Regions from separate parts of the Dechloromonas aromatica RCB genome, predicted to be linked through region 2. Evidence: riboswitches for the same ligand, from Rfam matches in the RefSeq annotation. Region 2 holds a riboswitch; each other region holds the start of a gene.
The links. A riboswitch is a leader RNA that binds a small molecule or an ion and turns the genes downstream of it on or off. The one in region 2 is predicted to bind cobalamin.
Positions count from the first base shown of each region.

Region 1: another riboswitch for cobalamin. It lies ahead of DARO_RS20535 (TonB-dependent receptor); the one in region 2 lies ahead of DARO_RS08685 (TonB-dependent receptor domain-containing protein).
Region 3: another riboswitch for cobalamin. It lies ahead of cobT (nicotinate-nucleotide--dimethylbenzimidazole phosphoribosyltransferase); the one in region 2 lies ahead of DARO_RS08685 (TonB-dependent receptor domain-containing protein).

Region 1 is NC_007298.1:4,326,669-4,331,619, forward strand. It holds gene DARO_RS20530 (TonB-dependent receptor) at 1-1,764, shown strand, start outside; cobalamin riboswitch at 1,807-2,013, shown strand; gene DARO_RS20535 (TonB-dependent receptor) at 2,116-4,086, shown strand; gene DARO_RS20540 (iron ABC transporter permease) at 4,111-4,951, shown strand, end outside.
Region 2 is NC_007298.1:1,812,028-1,816,978, forward strand. It holds gene DARO_RS08685 (TonB-dependent receptor domain-containing protein) at 1-2,058, opposite strand, end outside; cobalamin riboswitch at 2,192-2,462, opposite strand; gene cobJ (precorrin-3B C(17)-methyltransferase) at 2,536-3,516, opposite strand; gene DARO_RS08695 (cobalamin biosynthesis protein) at 3,513-3,908, opposite strand; gene DARO_RS08700 (cobalamin biosynthesis central domain-containing protein) at 3,905-4,648, opposite strand; gene cobI (precorrin-2 C(20)-methyltransferase) at 4,664-4,951, opposite strand, start outside.
Region 3 is NC_007298.1:160,243-165,193, forward strand. It holds gene DARO_RS00785 (tetratricopeptide repeat-containing response regulator) at 1-397, opposite strand, end outside; gene DARO_RS00790 (ATP-binding protein) at 397-1,005, opposite strand; gene cobU (bifunctional adenosylcobinamide kinase/adenosylcobinamide-phosphate guanylyltransferase) at 1,114-1,680, opposite strand; cobalamin riboswitch at 1,667-1,896, shown strand; gene cobT (nicotinate-nucleotide--dimethylbenzimidazole phosphoribosyltransferase) at 1,968-3,014, shown strand; gene DARO_RS00805 (adenosylcobinamide-GDP ribazoletransferase) at 3,011-3,781, shown strand; gene DARO_RS00810 (hypothetical protein) at 3,815-4,927, opposite strand.

The DNA of each region.
Region 1 (4,951 bases), 2.0 Mb from region 2:
ATCCTGTTCGGACCGATGTCCTCGCTGTACGGTGGCAATGCGATGGGCGGCGTGGTCAATTTCGTCACCCGCATGCCGACCCGCACCGAATTCGGCTTCAATGTCGGCTACGGTGATGCCTTCGAGACGGGCAAGGCACCGGCCGATGTCCAGAAAGCCTACCTCCATGCCGGCACCCGCCTGGAAAATGGCCTGGCGATCCGCTTCACCGGCAACTGGGCGCAAACCAACGGATATCGCAGCGAATGGGTTACTGGCAGTCGACCAACGGGCTCCAGAGGCGCTATTCCGACCAGCACGGAGCTCGGCGCCGGCACCTATTTGCTTGGCCAAAAGGGCGACAACACCTGGCAGGAACACGGCGCCTCGCTGAAGCTGGAACAGCGCGTCAGCACCGACACCTCCTGGCGTGCTGGCTGGCTGCTGCAGGACTACCACTATGGTTACGCCGCCCCGGAATCCTTCGTGCGTAGCAATGCCACCGGCGCCCCAATCTACAACGTTTCCTTCGCCGGTGGCGACAGCAACTACACCCGCCAGCTGTTCCATGCCGGCTTCGACACCAAGCTGGGGATCGGCCAATTGAACGTGCTGGCCAGCCATACTGCCGTGACGACCAATTCGTACATCATAGCAACGACCGGCAGCACAGCCTTTGGCGGCCCAGGCCGGATCAGCGACAGCCCATCGGAATCGACAGCATTCGACACCTACTGGAATGCCTCGCTCGGCGCCCATGACCTGACCGTCGGCTACGCCTACCGCCAGGACTCGGCCGACGCCAAGGATTACACCCTGAGCAACTGGGGCAATCCTGAATCCAAGACCGCGCTGTACTCGACTGCCTCCGGCAAGATGTACCTGCATGGCGCCTACCTTCAGGACAACTGGCAGCTTGCGCCAAGCCTGACCGTGCAGGGCGGCCTGCGCTACGACCACTGGCTCAACGCCAACGGCCAGAGCAGCGACCCGACGGGCAGCTACAGCTACGCCGAGAGAACTGCAGCCGCCTGGAGCCCGAAGCTCGGCGCCTCGTGGCGCGTGACCGATGCCTTCACGCTGCGCACCTCGGCCGGCAAGGCTTTCCATGCTCCAACGGTCTATGACCTATACCGCAGTTCGTTCAGCAGCTACCTCATTAGTGCCAACCCAGCGCTAACCCCCGAAACCGTCAAATCCTGGGAAGTGGGCAGCGACTGGCGCGCCTGGAACGGCGGCGAAATCAGGGCCACCTATTTCCACAACGAAATCGACGACCTGATCTACCTTGGTCCCAAGCAGACCGGCCCGGGCAACATCGTGGTTCGCAAACGCATCAACGCCGGCAAAGCCCGGACGAACGGTGTCACGCTCAGCGCCACCCACCATTTCGATGCCGACAACCGGGTCTTCGCCAACCTGACCTATACGCACAGCGAAATGCTGGAAAACAGCGCGTCGCCGTCGTCGGTCGGCAAGCGCCTGACCGGCCTGCCGGAAAAGCAGGCCAGCATCGGCTTCGAAACCCGCCGTGGCGACTGGCTGCTGTCCACCAGTGGCCGCTACGCCAGCAAGCAGTACGCCGACGACACCAATGCCGATACCGCTGCTGCTGTTTACAAAGCCTACGATGCTTATTTCGTGGTCGACAGCAAACTGAGCTATCGCTTCAACAAGAGCCTCAATGCCTCGTTGGCCGTCAGCAACCTGTTCGACCGGAATTATTTCTCCTATTACGCCGCTCCCGGACGAGCCTGGTTCGCCTCGCTGGCCTACAGCTACTAGGCAATGCAGCTATCTCGCTGTTATTAAAGTATTCCGCCATGTAAAATGGCGGCCGTCTCAGGTGCTGCGTACGGATTATCCAAGCGCAGTTAAACGGGAAAGCGGTGCGTCTCCAACGAGACCATGCCGCTGCTGCCCCCGCAACGGTAAGCAAGTGCGGACGTATCACAAGGCCACTGGGTGACCACCTGGGAAGGCGATACGTCAAGACTTGTGAGCCCGGATACCGGCCTGGAACACCCATTGGAAGTGCCACGGGGTGGTGGTGCCGGTTTCTCGACCAGCTGCCTCCCGCGCTTCCGTCTCAACGCATTCCGGCAGCGGGGACGTCTGCCGGGAAAGGAAAGCTCCGTGAAGCCGCAATATCTCGTTTTCTCCCTGCCCTTGTGCATTTCGAGCGTTTTCGCCCATGACGCCGCAGAAATGCCGGCGGTCGTCGTTTCGGCAACCCGCTTCGAGCAAATCGACTCCCGCCTGCCAGCCAATATCACCGTGATCTCTGCGCAGGATATTCGTCAGAGCCCGGCCAGCAATTTGCCCGACCTTCTGAAAACCCAGGCAGGTATCGGTGTCAGCGCACTTTATGGCAGCTTCGGCATCGATGCCAGCGTCGATCTGCGCGGCTTCGGCCCAGCCACTGCGTCGTTGAACACACTTATCTTGCTCGATGGTCAGCGCCTCAACCCCGCGGCTATGGAGTCGGTCAACTGGTCGTTGATCCCCTTGAACAACATCGAGAGAATCGAAATCATGCGCGGCTCGGGTACCGTGCTCTACGGTGACGGCGCCAGCGGCGGGGTGGTCAATATCATCACCAAGAAAGCGACAGGTTCGCAGCAGAATATTACGCTCGGCGCCGGCAGCAACGGGCTGCTCACCACCGATGCGCAACTGTCCGCTCGCGGTGAAAGCGCTCACATCAACCTGGCTGGACACTTCGCCGACACCAATGGCTGGCGCCAGAACTCGGCCGCCACCCAGACTTCGCTGGCCGGCCGAGTCGGCATTGATGGCAGCAGCGCCAAGGGTTTCGTCGACTTTTCCGGCTTCGATGAAAGCGCCAGGCTGCCGGGTGCTCTCTCGCAAGCCGACTACGATCAGCGCCCGCGCTACTCGAAAACACCACAGGATCACCAGCATCGCGACGGCTTCCGGATTCGCCCGGGCGTTGAAGCCGAAATCGCCCAGAATCTGTTGTTCAATGCCGAGTTTTCCTTCGACCAAGATAACTACGACTCGTACTCCGGCGTCTATCGCTCCACTTACGAGCGGGAGAAAGAGCACTGGTCCTTCACGCCTCGCCTGCGCTGGGCGCATGGCCTGCCCAGCCTGGCCGCCAGCGAGACCGTGATCGGTTTCGATCAGTACCACGGCGACTGGCGCTCAGTCAGCAACAGCGCACTGTTTGGCATTTCCCGCGCCCGCGCCGAGCAGGACAGCCAGGCCCTGTACCTGCAGAACCTGACCCACTTCGATGAGCACTGGGGCCTGATGCTCGGCGCCCGTTCGCAGCGCATGTGGCAAAGCGCCGCCGACAGTTCGATTCAGGGCGAAACCCAGCGCACGAAGAACGCCGGAGAAATCGGCCTGACGTATGCCGGCAGTCACTGGCAGGTCTATGGCAAGGTAGGCACCACCTTCCGTTTCGCCAATACCGACGAGCTGTTCGGTTACGACATCATGTCCGGAAACTCCGTGTTTTCCGCCAACCTGCGCCCCCAACACGGCACCATCAAGGAAATCGGCGCCTCTGCCCGCCGGGGTGACATATCGGTCAAAGCCGCGGCCTTCGACATGAAGCTGACGGATGAAATCCTGTTCGACAGCAATTTGTACACCAACATCAACACCGACCCGACCCAGCGCCGGGGCATCGAACTGGAAGCGCAATGGCAGGCCACCTCGAGCCTCGCCTTGCGCGGCAGCTATACCTATCTGGACGCGACCTACCGCAGCGGCTCGTTCACTGGCAAACAGATCCCGATGGTCGCCGAAAACAAGGGCGCCCTGGCGCTACAGTGGAATGCCCAGCAATTCGGCCAGTACAGCGCGACAGTCAATTACGTCGGAGAACGCTACGTTAGCGGCGACTATGCCAACACGCGGAGGCAGGTGGGTGGCTATACGACAACGGACCTGATGGCCGCCTGGAAATTCAGCCAATGGACGATTGCCGCCAAGGTACTCAATGCCTTCGACAAGAAATACGCCAACTGGGCGACTTATCAGTCGAGCGCTGCTTACGGCTACGCGACCGATTACTACTACTATCCTGCCGACGGGCGTAGTTTTGTCATGACTGCCCGCTATGACTTCAAATAACCGTCAGCAATAACGATTCAGCTCATGCCCACTCGCCAACGTGCCTTCCTGATCCTCGCCAGCCTCTGCCTGTTGGCCGTGGCCAGTTTCGGGCTGGCGTTGACGGTGGGCAGCTTCAAGGTTTCCTATGGCGAAGTGCTGGGGGCATTACTCGGCCAGGAAGGCGGCGCCGGCGACGTTGTTCTGCAGCTGCGCCTGCCGCGAGCGATTGCCGGCTTTGCCTGCGGTGGCCTGCTCGCTCTGGCCGGCGCACTGATGCAGGTGCTATTGCGCAATCCGCTGGCTGACCCTTATGTGCTGGGTATTTCCGGTGGGGCCGGGGTAGGGGCGATGTTTGCCATCCTGGTCGGCCTGCCGGTGCTCGGTATCGACGGGCTGGCTTTTGCCGGGGCACTGGGCGCCATGTTCATCGTTTTCGGGCTGGCCCACGGCGATGGCAGCTGGACCCAGACCCGTCTGCTGTTGACCGGCGTCATCGTCGCCGCCGGCTGCGGCGCCTTGGTCGCGCTGATGCTGGCCATTGCCGAAGAACACAAGCTGCGCGGCATGCTGTTCTGGCTGATGGGCGACCTCGGGCAGAGCACCCAATGGTGGCCGGCCTTGCTGGCACTGGTCGTCGCTTTGGCCCTGGCCATGCCTTTCGCCCGCGAACTGAACCTGCTATCGCGCGGCATGATGCAGGCACAGGCACTGGGCGTTGCGGTCGGCCGGCTGCGCTACGCCATTTATCTGCTCGCCTCTTTGGCCACGGCGGCGTCGGTCACCACGGCCGGCTCAATCGGCTTCGTCGGACTGGTCGTCCCGCATCTGGTGCGCCTGGCCACCGGTAACGACCAACGGCTATTGCTACCGGCTTCCGTGCTGG
Region 2 (4,951 bases):
TCCCAGTGTCGCCTCACTCCGCGTGCAAGCACCGCCCCAGTACTCGATGTCATTGGCTTTTTTGTCGAACAGGTTCAACACATCGAGACTCAGCTGCCATTGCTTGTTGAAGCGGTAGCCCGCCTTCAGGTTAGCCATCCAGAAGGCTTGGGACTTCTCGCTGCCGGTTTCTTCCAGACTGTAGGGGGCAAGGTAGCGCACACGAATACCCCCAAACCACCGGCCGCCACCATCTAGCGTCAAGCCAAGCGAGGCGGTTAGCGGAATGGCATTCGGCACATGGCGCCCGCCGTTGACTTCGGTTTTGAAGCGCGCTTTCGACAGGGCCAAGTCGGCATCGACGATCAATCCAGGGATCGGGGTGAAGTAGTTGGACCATTCCAGTCCGCTGCGTTGTGAAGCCCCCTTGGGTTCCGTCACGCCTTCGTCGCCAATAAAAACCAGTTCCGAGGCGAGTTCCATCTGCCAGATGGAGAGGCTGCTGCTCCAGCCGGGCAGGGGGACGACACGAATGCCCAGTTCGCTGCCCCTGGCCTTGACGATCAGCGGTAGCGTATCGATTGAGGCGCCGTTCTGCGGGTTGGTTCTCGTCGTTGCGCCACGTGCATCGTTGCTGTGGAAACCGTGCCCCCAGTTGGCATAAAACTCGGTCGGGCCGAGCAAAGCGAAGGGGCCGAAGACGGCACCCAGTTTGGGGCTGGCCTGGTGGGCCGACACATCGCCGCCGTTTTCCATGTTGTTGGCCCCGCCCAACGCAATGACCTCGGCCCGGATCTGGTCGTAGCGTGCACCGATACTGCTCCGCAGCCAGGGCAGCCATTGTGTTTTGATCTCCATGAACAGCCCGCTAGCCGTTTCGGTGATTCTGTCCTCGCGCACGGTATTGGTCCGCTGGCGATTTTCCGTGTTGTAGAGCCCAACGCTGGCGATACGGTCCTGGCGCAGCTGAATCCCCGCCATCAGTTCGCTGTCCTTGCACTGCGGGCCGAGGAACCAGCTATGGCGCAGCTCGCCGCCCCAGACGAGGCGCTCGTCGGCTTGTTCGTGCTGATCGCCGGCCAGACCGCTGATATAACCGGAGGGTGCCGAGAACAGATTGAGGCCGTAGTCGATGACGTATAAATTGGCTCGCGTGGCACCTTTTTCATCGGTTGTAGCCCATTCGCCGGACAGACTGTAACGGTGAGTCTGACCACCGTCGTTTTTGACCAACGTGCCGTAGCGGCCGATTTCACCGCTGCTGATGGCGCGCTCCGGCACGTGCTCGGAGGCCGTCCACTCGGCCTTGTAGAGCATGGCTGTGAGGGCAAAACCGTTGGCCGCTGTGCCGGATGAAAGGCGGAATACCGCATTCTGCTTGCTCAGGTTTTCCGGTTGCTCCCAGGGGCCATTGTTGCCGGCCAGCTCGACGCCGGCGAGCAGGCTGAAACCGTTGAGTTCGCTGCTGCCGGCCGCGAGTAGCCGACGGTAATTGTGCTGGCCCAGGCCAAGTTCCACAAAGGGGGCATTCAGCTTGCGCTGGTAATCGATGCGGGCGCTGCCGCTGGTGGCGAAGTCGCCATCCTCGGCACCATAGACGCCTTTTTTGTATTTGACCGTGCTGACCAGTTCGGGAATCAGGAAATTGAGGTCCATGTAGCCTTGGCCGTGGGCATGGCTGACCATGTTGACCGGCATCCCCATGACCAGTGTCGAGAAGTCGCTGCCATGGTCGAGGTTGAAGCCGCGCAGGAAATACTGGTTGGCCTTGCCATCACCGGAATGCTGGGTGACCACCATGCCCGGTACAACTTCCATGACCTCGGCCGGGCGGAGCAAGGGCCGGTTGGCCAGTTGCCTGGCCGTGACCGTTCCCTCGCTGGCCGCTTCGGCGATACCGATCAAGTCCTTGCTGCCGCTGCTGACGGTGACTTCCTGCAGCGTCGGCAGGCCGGCGGCAATGGCCGGCAAGGCATAAGCCGACAGCAGGGCCAGTGCCAGGGAAGAGAGTCGCCTGACTGGATGGACTGGGGTGCCTGGCTCACTCGCTGGCTGGAGACTGAATCCTGTTTTTGACATCTGAGTCGAACTCCCATGTTCTACCGTCAGCTTGCGGATGACGACAAGGCATGGCGCAGGGCCATGCTTCAACTGCCGCCATCAGCTTCCCCGCAGACGGTCTATTGCATATCGTCGCCACACCGTAGAGCGCAGCGACACCAAGCAACAGGCCGGTCTCCGGGCTGGCAAGTCTTGAAGTGTCGCCTTCCCGGCCCGACCGCGCACGTCCTATGGACGCCACGTGACGAACCAGTGGCTGGTGACCCCATGCCGGGGCACCTTGACACTTCCGCACTCGCTTACCGTTGCGGGGGCAGCCGGGGCATTGTGGTCACTCGTTTTATCGAGTCGCCACGCACCTCGTTCCCGTTTCACCTTTGGCCGTTGAATCAGCCAAAGACACCTGTTGCTGTTTGTCCGGCAAAACGACCGATCTCTGCTGCGCCGGACGGCAGCCATTAATTCAAAGCGGTGCGATTTCTGCACCGGCTGGCGTCATGCCTCGATCTCGTTCGCTTCGCCTTCCGCAGGGACTTCGCTAGCCAGCACGGCAGCGATGTAGTCCTCCGGCAGGCGGTGCTCGATGGCCAGTTCGGCGGCACTCTTGCCGCTCGCCTGAATGCTCGCCATCCAGCCGTTGAGGCCGGTGGACAGCGAGCGGCCAGCCTGTTCGCCGTCGTGGGTATTGCGTTCGCCAGCCTCGACGGCGTACTTGTTCGCATAGCCGCGCGGCGTCACCATCAGGCCATGTTTGATGAAGGTGTTGGAATTGCCGATCAGTACGGTCGACAGCATGCCGATGTCAGCCTCGCCCATCTTTTCCAGCGTCGTGAATTCGATGCGCTGCTTCGGCCGGTAGGCAGATTTGACGATGGCGACTGGGGTTTTCGGATCGCGGTGGCGCAGGAATAGGCGTTGCGCTTCGACGATCTGCTGGGTGCGGCGACCGCTTTTCGGGTTGTACAGCGCAACGACGAAATCGGCATAGGCCACCGCATCGAGCCGGCGGGCGATGGTCGGCCATGGTGTCAGCAGGTCGGACAGGGAAATGGCGCAGAAATCGTGGGTCAGCGGGGCGCCGACCAGCGCGGCGCAGGTGTTCAGCGCCGAAGCGCCGGGGATGATCTCGACTTCAATGTCCGAATCCGGCGTCCACCCGGCCTGGAACAGTACTTCGAAGGTCGGCCCGGCCATGCCGTAAACGCCGGCGTCGCCCGATGAAATCAGGGCCACCTTCTTGCCCTGGCGGGCCCGGTCGAGTGACTCGATGGCCCGGTCGAGTTCCTCGGTCATCGATTTCTTGATGACTTCCTTGCCGACCACGAGATCGGCCACCAAGCGGATATAGGTAACGTAGCCGATGATCGTGTCGGCTTCGGCGATGGCGGCGCGAGCACGAGCGGTCAGGTGGTCGTTGCTGCCCGGGCCGAGGCCGACCAACATGATTTTCCCGGTTTTCGTCTGAGTTTCATTCATTCTGGAATCCTTGCAATGGAGACAGTCGCGTTACGCCCATCCGGGCCGCGCAACTTGTGTTTTTCGATGATCAAATGGGTCTGGTCGGCACGGGCAGCGAGTAGGGCTGCCGCCTCCGAAACCGAAGGGGTGCCGGTATATTTGCGGACCGTTTCCGAGGGGGTGGGGACCTCGACCGCCGCCAGCGCTGCCGCCGGATGGAAATCAATCATCCATCCGTGTTGGGCGGCCACTTCAAGCAGCCCGACCTCATCGGCCTTCAGGTCAATCGACGCGACGCCCGCTACATCGGCTGGCGTGGCATTGGCCGCCGCCAGCGCTTCGCCAATCGCCTGCGCGATGGTGCTCGCTGGCGTGTTCCGGTCGCAACCGAGACCGAGGGTGATTTTCATACGGCTTGCGCCGGGCGATAGACCACCCGTTTGCCGGCCAGGCGGGCAGCCAGCGCATTTGGCATCTCACGATCGCTGATCCACAGCACGGCGGCAAAATGGCTGGGATCGATTTCCTCCAGCCGCTTGAACAAGGTCACGTTGCCCGGCAACGGCCCGCTGCGGCCATTGGCGTGTCCGGCCCACCAGTCGGTACTGCCGGTCTCCTGAACCAGCGCAACGGCTTCATCGTTCACCATGGCGGCGCTGCAGCGGACGATTTCGTCGTGCGTCGCCTCGAAAGTCCAGCCCAGCTCGCGACCGAGCAGATCGACGGCCAGCGTCTGGCGCGCATCGGAGGCGGTGGTCAGCACCGGGATGGCATCTAGCGCCGTCGCCAGATGGCCGGCCAGGGCATTGGCCCCGCCAAGGTGCCCCGACAGCATCGGGATGACGAACTTGCCGGCTTCGTCGATGACGACGACGGCCGGGTCGGTTTCCTTGTTTTTCAAATGCGGCGCGATCAGGCGGACGACGGCGCCCAGCGAGACGATGGCAACGATGCCGTCGAAGGCGGAAAACAGCGCCGGTACCTGATCGCCGACCTTGCCTTCGTAGCAGTTTGCCGCGCCGGGGGCCGAGATTTCAGCCTCGCGACGGAATTTCTCGGGGGTGAAGAGTTGGGCGCCGGGCAGGGCGGCAACGACCTTGCCGGCCAGCGCGATGCCATGTTTGGTGATTGAAACGACTGCGATTCTCATGAGGTGGCGTCCGTTCTAGTTGATTGCGGGTAGCGAAGACTCGATGGCTTCCTTGCGTTTGCGGCAGCCGCGACGCAGTTCGCCGCGGACGCGTTTCGGGTTCTGGACCAGCATCAGGGACAGGTAATTGACCTTTTCGCCCTTCAGGCTGGCCACGTCGTGCACCACCCGCTCATCCGGTGAGCCGACTTTCTCGATGAAGACCGAGGTGGCGAGCAGGTCGCGCCGTTCAAGCAGGTCAATCACCTCGTCGACCAGCGGTTTGACCTTGAGCAGGGCCAGGGTGTCGAACTCGTCGAGCAG
Region 3 (4,951 bases), 1.7 Mb from region 2:
AGAAATTTTTCTTGGCGATGATCCGATCCAGTCGCAGGACCAGCTTGTCTGGCGAGAACGGCTTGATGATGTAGTCGTCCGGGACCAGTTCGACGGCTGAAACCACCTGCTCGTAGGATTGTTCGCCGGTGACCATCATGAAAATGGTCTCGTCCGGCAGCAGGTTGAAGCGCCGCAACTCCTCCAGCAACTGCTGCCCGGAGCGGCCTTCGCCCAGCACGTAGTCGCAGAGGATGATGTCCGGTGAATTGTTGCGGATGCGATAGATGGCATCCTGATAATTGGAGGCAAATTCGACGGCGAAGGCACCGATGGTCTGGGCGATGGTGCGCAGCGCATCGCGCGCCTGCGGCTGGTCGTCGATGACGAGAAAACGCTTTTTGTTGTATTCGCTCATCAGGGCAGGCGCAATTCAAAACGGGCGCCGCCGAGGCTGCTGCCGTTGCTTAAGTGCAGGCTGCCCTGTTGCCCCTTGCGGGCGTGTAGCGCGGCCAGTCGGTCGGCGACCATCAGGCCGGTGCCGTGCGTCGGGGGCAGCGTGGCAAAACCGGGGCCGTCGTCCTCGACGCTGAGGACGAGCCAGCCGCCATCTTCCCTGGCGCTGAGGCTGATCCGGCTGCGGGCAAAGCGTCCGGCGTTTTGCACGGCATTGTTCAGCATGTCAGTGACCAGGTCGCGATCCAGCGGCCATTCGTCGAACACCTGGCAATCGACCGTCAAGGCGATATCCTGGCCGGCTAGATGGCTTTTCTGGGCAAGTACCACTTCTTCGCAGAGGTCGCCAACGAGCACCGGGGTGACACCCAGTGCGGCGTCGTGGCGAAGAATGCCGTAAGCCGCCAAGGTGCGGGACAGGCGGTTGCCTGCCGCTTCGATGGCGTAACGGGCTTCGCTCATTTTCAGGCCATGTTTTGCTTCGGCGGCGGCAATCAGCGATTCGGCGATGAACAGCTGGTTCTTCGCGTCATGTACGCCTGAAGCCAGGATGTCGAGCAATTTATGCATGTTTAGTCCCCTCCAAAGACATCTTGCGTGTCTATCTGCAACAAGGATACCGATCTTTTTGTCGAGATGCCTGCCTTCGGAGAAATGCATTCCGAATTGGCAGTCCGATCAGCCCGCGGTGGACTTGAGGCTGAGTGGCAGTCCGGCGGCGACCAGCGTGACCTGGTCGCAAACGGCGGCGACGCGCTGGTTCAGGCGTCCCTGTTCATCGGCGAAGAGGCGCGATACCGGATGCATCGGCACGATGCCCCAGCCGACCTCATTGGAAACCAGAATGATGCGGCCGGGCAGCTGCGGCAGCAGTTCGATCAGCGCGCTGGTTTCCGCGCGGAACAGCGGGCAGTCGATGGCTTCGCCTGCTTCAGCCTGTGCCGCGGCCTGGCCGGCGAACAACAGGTTGGACAGCCACAGGGTCAGGCAGTCGACCAGCACGCAGGTATCCGCCGCTGCCAACTCGCGCAGGCAGGCCGCCAGATGCAGTGTTTCTTCGATGCAGCCCCACTCGACCGGCCGGCGTTCGCGATGATGGGCCACGCGGCGGGCCATTTCGCCATCGAGCGCCTGGGCCGTGGCGAGGTAGGTCACCTTCAGTCCGGAGTCGTGGGCGCGTTGTTCGGCCAGCAGGCTCTTGCCCGACCGGGCACCGCCGAGAATCAGTTCTTTCATGGGCGGCATTTTGGGTGAAGGCCGGCCCGGCGGCAACCGGTATAATTTCGCCTTCGACAATACGGAACCCGGTGCGAGTCTGACTCAATTCCGGGGCGGGCCCGCCGCTGTAACCGGGGACCGATGCCGCAACAGCCACTGCAAACGGGGAAACAGACCCGGCGGGAAGGCGCGGCCAAGGGACGATCCGGAAGCCAGAAGACGTGTCGAAACTTCATTTCGAAGCCTGTGGACAGGGTTTCGCGGCAGCGTTGGCCAAACGTTGCCGCGAGGCCCTTTTACTTTTGGAGAATCGGATGCATTCGTTTGAAATTTCTATCCCGGACAGCGGACTTGAAACCGCCCTGCAAAACAAGATCGACCGCAAGACCAAGCCGCTCGGAGCGCTCGGGCTGCTCGAAAAGACCGCCAAAAAAATCGGCCTGGTCCAGCAAACGCTGACCCCGCAACTGAACAATCCGCAAATGCTCGTCTTCGCCGGCGACCATGGCGCAGCCAAGGCCGGTGTATCGGCCTACCCGCAGGACGTAACCTGGCAGATGGTCGAGAACTTCCTGGCCGGCGGCGCCGCGATCAACGTCTTCGCCCGGCAGAACGGCCTCGGCCTGTCGGTTGTCGATGCCGGCGTCGCTCACGATTTCGGCCAGCGCACCGGCTTGATCGATGCCAAGGTCGCGGCTGGCACGGCCAATTACATCGAGCAGGCAGCGATGACGCCTGCCCAGTGCGCGCAGGCAATCCAGAATGGCGCCGCCATCGTCCGCCAGCTGGCAGCAAAGGGCTGCAATGTCGTCGGTTTCGGTGAAATGGGCATCGGCAATACCGCCTCCGCTTCGTTGCTGACGCACTGTCTGACCGGCCTGCCGCTGGCCGAATGTGTCGGTCGCGGCACCGGGCTGGATGATGCCGGCCTGGCCCGCAAGCAGGATCTGCTCGAACAGGCCCTGATCCGCTACCGTAACGCCGGTGGCAACAACGATGCCGGCGCTGTGCTGGCCGAATTCGGCGGCTTTGAAATCGCCACCATGGTTGGCGCCATGCTGGCGGCAGCCGAAGCGAAGATGGTGCTGCTGATCGATGGTTTCATTGTCGGTTCGGCCGCCCTGATCGCTTCCCGTCTGGCGCCAGCGCTGCTCGACTACTGCGTCTTCTGCCACCGTTCCGCCGAGGCCGGCCATCGCACCCAATTGCTCGCCATGGGCGCCGAACCGCTGCTCGACCTCGGGTTGCGCCTTGGCGAAGGCACCGGCGCCGCGCTGGCCTACCCGCTGGTCCAGTCGGCGGTGAGCTTCCTCAACGAGATGGCCAGCTTCGAATCGGCCGGCGTGTCAGATAAAGAATGATCCGCCGCGAGCTCGAGTACTTCTTCGGCGCGATCCGCTTCTTCACGCGGCTGCCGGTGCCCGGCTGGGTCGGGCATTCGGCCGAGGCGCTGAATCACTCGGCTCGATATTTCCCCGCCGTCGGCCTGCTGGTTGGCGGCATCGGGGCGCTGGTCTATTGGCTGGCCCTGTACCTGTGGCCGCAGCCGGTCGCCGTCCTGCTCTCGATGGCAGCCACCATCTACGCCACCGGTGCCTTCCACGAGGACGGCCTTTCCGATACGGTCGACGGCCTCGGCGGTGGCTGGGAAAAGGCGCGCATTCTCGACATCATGAAGGACTCGCGCGTCGGTAGCTACGGCGTCGTCGCCATGGTGCTGGCGCTGCTCGGCAAGTTCGTGCTGCTCTCGTCGCTGGCGCCGGCGCTCGTTCCATTCGCGCTGCTCGCCGGACATGCTGTTTCCCGCTTCTGCGCGACGGTCTTGCTGGCGACCATGGACTACGTTCGTGACGATCAGCTGAGCAAGGCCAAGCCGCTCGCCAACCGCATGTCCGCCGGAGCCATAGTGGTGGCGCTGTGCTTCGCCGTCGCGCCGCTGCTGGCACTGCCCTGGTTCAAGGCTGCCGCGGGCTTGGCGCTGGCTGCCTTGGCCACCCTGTGGCTTGCCCGCAAATTCCAGCGCTGGCTGGGTGGTTATACCGGGGATTGTTTGGGCGCAACGCAACAGTTTGCCGAGATTGTGTTCTATCTGGGATTGATGGCGAATCTATTCGCACAGAATCCTTGATGCGGGCGGAATCGCCGACCGAATAAAGCTCGGTTATTCATCCCCGCCATTGTCGAACTGCGCCTCGATATCGCTGGTTTCCGAAGCGGGGGACTTTTCCGGCAGGGGTATTTCGGGCGGCGGGTTATCCAGCGGGACCGGTTTGGTGAAGGTTTGCGGGAGGTGATTTTCGATCTGATCGGAGATGTGATGAATGCCTGCCGCCACGCCTGTATCGGGATCGTCCATCAAGGACGTCCACATGTCGGCGACTGAGTCGGTCAAGGTTGCTCGGAGTTCCGTCTCGATTTCCTTACGCCCGGCCTCATGCCAGATCATGCCAACAGCGGCTGCGCCCAGTGAAATCACCGATCCAGTAATTCCCCCGACCAGCGCCGATGCTGCACTCGTGCCACCGCTGATGGCCAGTTTATTCAACAGTTTTTCACTGATATTTCTGGCTACCGGGGAGATTCGCGTTTTCGATAATCCAACGCCGTCATTTCCTCCCTCATCCCGAATGCTTTGAAGCAAGGCGCTGTAGGCCGGTAATGCCTCAATCTGATCGTGATAGGCAATCTGCTCAAGGGAAGCGTCGTGGGTGGCCGGGGGAGCGAGCTTGATCGCCGGGATGCTGGCAAGCCGTCGCTTGAACTGATCTTCAGGAACGTCATGGCGTTGAGGAATTTGCCGAAGGTACCCGCGCAGGCCGCGGATGTAGTGCTGTACCGCTTGTTCGGCGAGGGACGCAGGGTCAATTTCCCGGGCGACCGGCGCCAGCACGCGATCGTAATATTGCTCTTGCATGTAGGCGGCCAGCCGGTCGGCGGGAAGGGCGTTCTCTTCTTCGGCGCTCAGGTGGTACCAGGCCACTTTGACGGTCAGCCACTGCTGGGTCACATAGCTTGAAAACCACGGAATGAAATCTGCCTCGGCTTTTTCAGTAACCAGTGAGCGCCAATGCTCCATTTGGTGGCGCACGAAACTTTTCGCTGCCCCCTTGGCTGCCAACGATCCGCTAACAATGTCACGGTCGACTTGCTGCCACGTGTTCGCCGAGACCGGAGGCGCCGGAGAAGTGGGGGGAGATCGCTCCTGAACGGCACATCCGGTCAGACCAAGCATCAAAATGAGGCCAAGGATGCGCAGACTGGTGGCAAAAGACATGGTTTATCAATGATCAGGTGCTCT